2 regions of the Shewanella decolorationis genome follow, and region 1 is predicted to be linked to the other one. Evidence: predicted binding sites of a transcription regulator. Region 1 holds the regulator's gene; the other holds the start of a gene.

Region 1 (4,838 bases):
CATTACGCTCATAGGTAATCACGGCGGCTATTTCTTGGGTCGTTAATTGTTTGCCAAAGGCTTGCATGGCCGTACCCGCTTTACCATTGAGCACGATTTCAAGATGGCCGCTCAGAGGCCCTGTCGCAATGGGGCTGCCTTTGAGGTGTGGGAATACCCCCTGTAAACCTTCACCGTTAGGTTGGTGACAGGCCGCGCAGTGACCAAGGTAAACTTGCTCACCCTGAGCCATTAGCTCTTCTTTCGTCAGTGTTTGCGATAAGGCGGCTTGTGCGGCTTGCGCTGCGGCATTGGCGGCTTGTTTTTGTTCTTCAACCCAAGCATCGAACTCGGCTTCGGGCAATGCTTGCACCACTATCGGCATAAAACCATGGTCTTTACCGCAAAGCTCGGCACATTGGCCACGGTAAATGCCGGGTTTGTCGATACGGGTCCACGCCTCGTTGATAAAACCTGGATTAGCGTCTTTTTTAACGGCAAAGGCGGGCATCCACCATGAGTGGATAACATCCTCTGAGGTCATCAAGAAACGGATTTTACGATTGATCGGCAGGACAAGGGGCTTATCTACTTCGAGTAAGTAATGTTCTCCTTTGGCCTCCGCGCCTTCGATTTGAGGCCTTGGGGTTGCGAGAATGCTGTAAAACTCAATATCTTGATCGAAGTAGCTATAATGCCATTTCCATTGGGAGCCAGTCACTTTGACTGTAAGATCGGCATTGCTGGGATCTTCCATAGCAATCAGAGTTTTTGTGGCGGGAATCGCCATTAAGATCAGAATGACAAAAGGAATGATCGTCCACGCGATTTCGACTTTTGTACTTTCATGGAAGTGAGACGCGACCGCGCCTTTGGATTTTCTGTGGTTGATCATGGCATAAATCATAATGCCGAACACCACTAAGCCTATGGCGCAGCAGATATACAGAATCGTCATGTGCAGGTGATATACCTTGCCACTGATTTCTGTTACGCCGGGGGTCATGTTGAACCGCATGTCCGATGCGGCCAACGGTGGGGCGAATAGCACCACGAGTAAACAATACAACCATTGCTTCACAAGACTTCTCCTCTGCCAATTGCGAATAGCAACTACAAAGAAGAGCAACACAGTAAGTCTCAACTCTATGCAAACTCTTCAGTTCCCAAAAAAGCTTTTTTGACTTCAACGTGCGTTGGCGGCTTACTTTTGATTAAGTATTGTTACTGCTGGTATTAGCCACACTGGCACATACTGCTGAATTAACTCATTTTCTCGACTTGTGTGGGCAAGAGATATTCGATAATTTGCCGATATTTCTGCCTAAACGGGCGATATATTATGCTCGCCTAAATCAACCATACTTGCTGTTTAAAAATTGATCAAGATCACTTCTTTTTCTAATTGTCTGAAAAATTGCCAAAAAAAGCCCCACATTCACAGGTGAGGCGGCTTTCAAGGCTAAATACGCAGTGCAAAAATTTTAATGAACAGAGCTAAAAAAACTACCTTGGGCAAAGTGAGCGGGCTGCTTGAGTGTCGCGTCCGCAGTCGAGTGATTTACGACACCTTCGAGCACTATTCCCATGGCGCGGGCGCTCTTGGCCACAATTTGCAAACGACGATTGTCACGGGCATCGAGTGAGTGGATCCAAGTAATTACTGCGCTTGAAGTGCCACTGGTTAATGCTTTTTCCATAGCCCACAGGGTTTCGACTTCATCTTTCGCATGGACTAAAAGTACGCGGTCCATACGCACGCCAGCGCTGGCCAGTAACTGCTTGTAGCCAATACTAGGTGGGTTGATGAGTACGACCCAGCGGCCTTGTTGGCTCAGTTGTGCTAACTGCTTGCTAAGTTGCATTAGCTCTTGGCGCCCTTTGCTCTCGGTAGGCATAGTGATGATAGGCGTATGCTGCCAGTCTGTATTGGTTTCGCGTACCGCATCGAGCCATAAACCGGGGTGACGCGGGGCATTACCTAGTAGTTTGTTCATAGCCAATCTCCATTGCGGATCACCCCTACGGCGAGCCCTTCTATTGTTAGACTTTGGAAACTTAAATCGACTTTAATTGGGGAGTAATCTTCATTCTCTGCATGTAGATAAACGAGATTCCCTTTCTTTTCAAAGCGTTTAACTGTTACATCATCGTCAACGCGAGCAACCACAACTTGGCCATTGCGCGCTTGCTGTACTTTATGAACGGCGAGCAGATCCCCTTCGAGGATACCGATGTTCTTCATACTGTCGCCTCTGACACGCAGTAAGAAATCGGCGGCAGGGTGGAACATGCTGGGGTCGACTTGGTAATACTGTTCGACATGCTCTTGAGCGAGGATAGGTTCGCCTGCCGCCACTTGGCCAATCAGTGGCAAGCCTGATTCGCTGTTATCTTCTTCCTCAACTGGGAGGCGGATCCCGCGGGAAGTGCCAGGCATGATCTCGATGCAGCCTTTTTTCGCCAATGCCTTAAGGTGTTCTTCGGCGGCATTTGCACTTTTAAAACCCAAACGTGTGGCGATTTCGGCCCGGGTGGGTGGCATGCCAGTCTCGGCAATATTACGTTTAATCAGCTCTAAAATTTCGGCTTGGCGTGGCGTCAACGGTCTCATGTTCTTTCCTGTTTTTCTATACAGTTACTGTTAGTATATACAGTATTATTCGTAGTGCAAGTATTAACCACTTTTTAACGCGATTGGAGAGTATTAGCGAATGTTCCCTAGAATCTGGTATTCTATGGGGCTAATGAACGTACTTACATTGCATAAGAATAATGCCTAAACAAGACTCTCTTTGGTTGAAATCATTACGCTGGATCCAAAAACACTTAGTGCACACTATTGTTGTGCCGCAGGATCCCTTTGCCGATCTGAATCTGGACGCCTCCAGACCGCTTGCTTATGTAATGAAAACAGAATCCTTGAGTGATATTGCTGCGTTAAGCGAGATCACTACTAAGCTGGGTTTGCCAAGCCCCTACGAGCCGCTCGTGGTCAATGGCGTTGTTGCGCCCCGCGTCGTTTGTCTCGAAGGGCGTAAGCCTTTGTTTGGCGAGCGTGCCAGCAATGAGCCATTCCTCGAATGTTTTATGCGTTTGTTGGCCGTCCATAAAGAAAAGCCTGAGTTAGATATTCAGCTGGTGCCTGTCAGCCTTTATTGGGGCCGTACTCCGGGTAAAGAAGACGACACCATGAAGGCGGCTGTGCTTGAGCGCGAGAACCCCACTTGGTTACGTAAGTGCTTGATGATCCTATTTTTAGGCCGCCACAACTTTGTTCAGTTTTCTAATGCGGTATCGCTGCGTTATATGGCCGACGAGCACGGCACCGACATGGGGATTGCCCACAAATTGGCGCGGGTAGCGAGAGTGCATTTCCGCCGTCAGCGCAAGGTGATGACGGGACCTGTGCTGCCTAATCGTCAGGCGTTATTCCACTCTCTGCTGAAATCAGAATCCTTACGCAAGGCGATTCAGGAAGAAGCGGCGAGTAAGAAGATTTCAGAAACCCAAGCTCGTGAAACAGCAATTGAATATCTTGATGAAATTGCAGCGAATTATTCCGACAGTCTAGTGCGTATTGCCGAGCGTTTCTTAACTTGGTTATGGAACAAGCTCTACAGCGGTATCAATATCAAAGGTGCCGAGCAAATCCGCCAGCTTCACCATGATGGTCACGAGATTGTGTATGTACCTTGCCATCGCAGCCATATGGATTACCTGCTGTTATCCTACATTCTGTATTACCAAGGCATGGTGCCACCGCATATTGCGGCGGGGATTAACCTAAACTTCTGGCCAGCAGGGCCGCTGTTCCGCCGTGGAGGGGCTTTCTTTATTCGCCGTAGTTTTAACGGCAATAAACTTTATACGGCCGTGTTCCGTGAATATCTCGATCAGCTGTTTGCTAAGGGATATTCGGTGGAGTATTTCTCTGAGGGGGGACGTTCTCGTACCGGTCGTCTATTGGCGCCTAAAACGGGCATGATCGCCATGACGATCAACAGTGTGCTGCGCGGCATCGAACGCCCAGTCACCTTAGTACCTGTGTACTTAGGTTACGATCACGTGATGGAAGTGGCGACCTATCACAAGGAGCTGAGTGGTAAGAAAAAACAGAAAGAATCTGTATGGCAAGTCTTTGGTGCTATTCGCAAATTAGGTAATTTTGGCCAAGGTTATGTCAACTTTGGTGAGCCGATTACACTGCAAAACTTCTTGAATGAAACGGCGCCTAACTGGCGCATTGAAGTGGCCGACGATCCTGAGCAAAAACCCACTTGGTTAACCCCAGCGGTGAACGTGTTAGCGAATCGTGTGATGACCCGCATTAACGATGCTGCTGCCGCCAGTTCAATTACCTTAACCAGCTTAGTGTTGCTGGCGTCGGAGCAAAATGCCCTTGAGCGTTGTTTACTCGAGCGTCAGTTAGATTTGTACCTAACTTTGCTTAAGCGTGTGCCTTACACTTCGTTTACTTCAGTGGCCGAAGGTGATGGCAAGCACTTAGTGCAGCAAGGATTAGAGCTGAATAAGTTCTCCATCAATGCCGATCCTCTGGGTGAGATAGTGTCGATTGATGAGAAACAAGCGATCTCAATGACTTACTATCGTAACAATATCATCCACTTGTTTATCATTCCGTCGTTAATTGCCAGCTGTTTAACCAACAATAAGCAGATTTCAAGAGCTCAGATTTTGGGAATTGTGAGTGACTTCTACCCGCTACTGAAGGCGGAGTTATTCATGGGTATCAAGGATCTGCCAAGCTATGTGAATCAAGTGCTGGATCTGTTTATTGAGCAGGGCTTAGTGCAGGAAAGCGATACGCTGTCGGTGGTGACTGAGCACACTAGCCA
Region 2 (4,838 bases), 1.1 Mb from region 1:
GAATAGGTTGATGCCGATTAAAACGCGCGCCCAAAAAACCCGGAACAGTTTCAGGCTCAGTTAATGCAGATCCATCCTCATTATCTAAACCTTCAATTAACCCTTTTGGATCAATTAAAAAAGTTCGGATAATCGATGGATAAAGGCTTTTAAAGTCAAACACTAAAATATGCTGATAAAAACCAGGGACAGAATCCATTACATAACCGCCAGGGCTTTCAATCCCTTGACTGGCAGGCTCAGCAGGCGCGATGAAACCCGCTCTATGTAAATGCGGTAGATACAAGTGGTTGAATGCAGCGACCGAGGCGCCTACGCGCCCAAGTTCTAACCCCGTTAACTCGGCGCGAGCGAGGGCAAAATCCCACAATTGAGTATGTTCAAAAATATCCCACACTAAGCGACTATCGGTCAGATTATAGTGAGCAAGCCCTTGTTTGTTTTCGGCAAATAGCGCATCAATCTCTTGGGCTCGATTTTCCACATCATGAATCGCTTTGCCTTCTCCCAGTAAAGCTCGAGCGACAAATTCCAAAGAGTAACGCTCGAATTGATAAAAGGCTGCCTTTAACCAATCGATACCATCGAGCACCACTCGCCCAGGCAAACTTAAGGTTTCTGGCCGAAATTTATTCTCCACCTTCCACTCAAGGAGCGCGCCACCTCGACCGATACGCAGCGGGATCCGGTGCAGTAACGCACGCCGATATAACAAGGCCAAATCAAAGGTCACCACCGACCAACCAATGATCACATCGGGATCAAACTCAGTAAACCAAGCGATGAGACGATGGATAAGCGCTGCCTCATCGTTCACCCATTCGATATAGATTGCAGCATCTGGCAGCGCCTCGCCCACCATAATGACTTTTTCATAGGGCTGAGATTGCACATCGCGTCCATAAAGGGCCACGGAATAGAGTAAACCGTCAAAACTGCATTCAAAATCGAGGGAGATTGAGCGCAGTTTAATTGTTGGCTGCGGCGCAACCGCTTTGGCCCGTATGGCGCTAAAAACAGGTAACTGTCCATCTATGCCTACTTTGCCGACAAAATGCCCTAAAAATGCCACATCGAGCGCCACAAAACGCTCGATTAAAAAACGCTGCTCGGGACGGATATCCGCCTCAAATAAGGGAATCCCCGCATCCGTCGCTATCCGCTGCAAGTGACGAAACACACTACTCGATGGAGCATATATTGCCGCCACGGATTGTCTTTTAAAGCTTTTAAGCGTAAGCGGTACAAAGCGCAGCGCCAGCCCCGGCGTTTGTAACTGCAATGCCGCCATATCGCTTTGATGACAAAAACAAATGTACTCAGAGTCAGGTAACTCCACCAGTACAGGGCCTGAAACGGTGGCGAGATAATACTGCAGCACAAGCGTTGCACCGCGCGTAATAGCATGGCGTGTGAGGACGCGTCCCTGTACACTCACAGGCGCAGCCGTATCATGTGCAAGACTCTCGGGGGGATTCAACTGCGGTTTCACTCTAAGGCTCTCGCTGTTTATTGATTCTCGGGACACAGAATAAAATTGCCATAAAATGGCAGAAAAGTTTCTTAGGCTATGCAATCACTGTTATTATGTACAGCATTAATTCGATAAAGTAGTGCCGCATGTTACCTGACAACGTAAAAAACCAGATCCGCGCTATCTATAAAGATATTGCCGCCTCTTTGCCTAATTTTAGGCCACGCCGCGAGCAAAATTTTATGGTGGCAGAAATCTCTAAGACCCTAGCTGGCGACTATGACAAAGATAGACGCATCATAGTGGTCGAAGCGGGTACGGGGATTGGTAAATCATTGTCTTATATTTTGGGCACGATCCCGCTTGCACTCGCGAGTAAGAAAAAGGTCTGTATCGCTACGGCAACCGTGGCGCTGCAGGAGCAGTTACTGCACAAAGACTTACCGTTTTTTCTCGAACAATCAGGACTAAACTTTCGCTTCGGTCTGGTCAAAGGGCGCCAGCGTTATGTCTGTTTATCCAAGCTTGCCATGCTGATCGGCGATGATAACAGTACCCAAATGGCCATGTGGCAAACAAAGCCGGATAACAGCCAAATTGCCATGCTGCAGGAGCTACTCAGCGACTTTAATGAAGGCCGCTGGAACGGTGAAATCGATACGCTATCGACACCGATACCAGACCATCTCTGGCAGCAAATCGCCTGCGATAAACATAGTTGTCATCGGCAACTCGCCAGTCATCGAAATTGCCCGTTTCACAAGGCCCGCGAGGACGTGGATACCTGGGATGTACTGATCGCCAACCACAGTTTGCTGTTTGCAGACTTAGAGCTCGGTGGTGGGGTGATTTTACCCGATCCCGAAGACGTATTTTACGTCATTGACGAAGCCCATCACTTACCTATCGTTGCCCGGGACTTTTCTAGCGCACAGGCAACACTTAGAGGCGCTGCCGACTGGCTCGAAAAAGTCGGTAAGACCAGCGCCAAGTTACAAAATCAGATAAAGAGTAACAATATTATCGCCCCAGCACAGGCGATGCAGGATCATATCGGTGACTTAATCGCTCAGCTCAATCAAGTCGCCCACTTTTGTGACACTCAAACCAAACAGTTTGCCAATCCCGAGAGCCGCTATCGGTTCGAACACGGTAAATTGCCCGATGCACTAAAAATCCCAGCCGAAAATCTCGCGGCCACCTCTAATCTTGCCCTCAAGCAATTTAACAAGATGCAATTATTGCTGGCCGAGGCGATAAAAGATGGCGATATTCCTAAGCATCAAGCAGAAGCGCTACAGGCCGAAATGGGCTTTATGTTGCAGCGACTCGAAAACCTGCAAAAGCTCTGGAAAATGATGGCCAAGGAAGATTCCACTAAAGGCGCGCCCCTCGCCCGCTGGATTGAATTACTCACGGGCAAACAGGTCGATTACCTGTTTAGCGCCTCGCCGATTGAAGTTGGGTTTATGCTCGAGTCTATGCTGTGGCAAAAGGCGGCTGGCGTCGTATTATGCAGCGCAACGCTGCGGGCGCTGAATAACTTCGACCATTTCGCCCATCAGGTGGGATTATCGGTAAAGGACGGCAGTCGTTATCTCGCCCTGCAATCCCCCTTCGATTATCCGAATAACGCCACGCTCTACTTACCTAAGATGAAAACCGAGCCGACGGATGATGCCTATACCGCTGAGCTTGCCGAACACATTTTGGAACTGATTGAAGGCGAAATGGCCACCTTAGTGTTGTTTGCTTCTTACTGGCAAATGGAGAAAGTGGCTGAGCTGCTCGAGGGCAAGCTCACGCAGGAAATTCTTATTCAAGGTAATGCACCGCGCCAGCAATTACTTGAGACCCACAAAGCCAAGTGCGACAAAGGTGAGCCGAGTATCTTGTTCGGTACCGGCAGTTTTTCTGAAGGCCTAGACTTACCTGGGGATTACCTCACCAACCTCATTGTCACTAAACTGCCCTTTGCCGTGCCAACCTCACCCGTCGAGCAAGCCCATGCCGAGTATGTGAAAATAAAGGGCGGAAATCCGTTTCTACAACTTACCATTCCAGATGCATCGCGAAAGCTTATCCAAAGTTGTGGTAGATTACTGCGTAAAGAGCAGGATTATGGCCGAGTCACTATCCTCGATAGACGATTAGTGACCAAACGTTACGGCAAATCCTTGCTAGACGCACTGCCCCCCTTTAGACGAGTCATTGAGTAGGATTAAGATTTGGAGTTATTACTCGAGCCCAGTAATTGGGCCCTGTTGGCTGTCATTGGCTTAATTGCAGGTTTTATCGATGCCGTGGTCGGTGGTGGAGGCCTGCTCTCTATTCCAGCCCTGCTCACCCTCGGGATCCCACCCCACACCGCCTTAGGTACCAATAAATTTGCCGCCAGTTTTGGCTCGTCCATGGCGGCTTGGACCTATTATCGCCAACATCTGCTCAGACCCAATTTTTGGTATATGGCGTTTATCGCCACCTTTATTGGCGCGGTACTCGGCAGTGTGTTGGTGTACCTGTTAAATGCTCAGTGGCTCGAAAAAGCCTTGCCGCTGCTCATTATTGGCATCGCGATTTACAGCTTGCTGAGCCCAAATGCTATCTCGGATACCGATTGTCAGGCACCAACAAAAGCCCAACCTAAACTAAAACAAAGCCTACAGGGTTTATTATTAGGCATATACGATGGTTTTGCAGGCCCCGGCATTGGTGCCTTTTGGACCGTGAGTTCAGGTTCATTATATAAATTGCCTCTTTTACACAGTTGTGCACTCGCGAGAGCGATGACCTTTACTAGCAACTTGACGGCGCTGGCGATTTTTGGCTTTCTAGGGCAAGTCCATTGGCAAATCGGTCTGTGGATGGGGTTATCTATGATGCTCGGCTCCTTTATCGGTGCCCGCTGCGCGATAAAATTTGGCATGCCTTTTATTCGGCCGTTGTTTATATTAATTGTCCTGTCAATTGCCGCTAATCTGGCGTGGAGCGCATGGTTTTGAACACTTCGCAGCTAATCAGCACGTTGAAAAATCAGCTAACAACCCTTGAGCAAGAAGTGCTGCAACACGACAGTCATCTTGCGCCGAGCCAGCGCAAACTCCTGCAAGATATTGAGCGCTTTAATCAATCGCTGTTTATTCAAAATGGCGCTCAGCTGATGCCTTGTATTGAACAAATACGTAATAGTATCGGTCAGTTAGAGAAGCAGATCGCCCTGAAATTGGCGCCGCAAACCATCGCCTTAAGTTGTGAACGTATTCAAGATCGTTTTACCGCAGTTAAACGGGCGTTACTGACGACATCAATCGATATAAAGTCTAAAAATCAACAACGTGCCAGTAAACGCGCACGCTTTGCCCAA

What was found. Region 1 encodes LexA, which represses DNA repair genes until DNA is damaged. Its sites were predicted from a motif close to TACTGTATNNNNATACAGTA; they were not measured.
Region 2: a site for LexA is predicted at 1,578-1,597, ahead of dinG (ATP-dependent DNA helicase DinG). Genes of this name have one in related genera too.

Annotation. Positions count from the first base shown of each region.
Region 1 is NZ_CP037898.1:3,808,876-3,813,713, reverse strand. Features, by position in the region: gene coxB (cytochrome c oxidase subunit II) at 1-1,060, opposite strand, end outside; gene EYR25_RS17020 (cell division inhibitor SulA) at 1,464-1,976, opposite strand; gene lexA (transcriptional repressor LexA) at 1,973-2,593, opposite strand; gene plsB (glycerol-3-phosphate 1-O-acyltransferase PlsB) at 2,755-4,838, shown strand, end outside.
Region 2 is NZ_CP037898.1:2,691,020-2,695,857, reverse strand. Features, by position in the region: gene EYR25_RS12270 (DNA polymerase II) at 1-1,480, opposite strand, end outside; gene dinG (ATP-dependent DNA helicase DinG) at 1,621-3,693, shown strand; gene EYR25_RS12260 (sulfite exporter TauE/SafE family protein) at 3,703-4,476, shown strand; gene EYR25_RS12255 (primosomal replication protein) at 4,467-4,838, shown strand, end outside.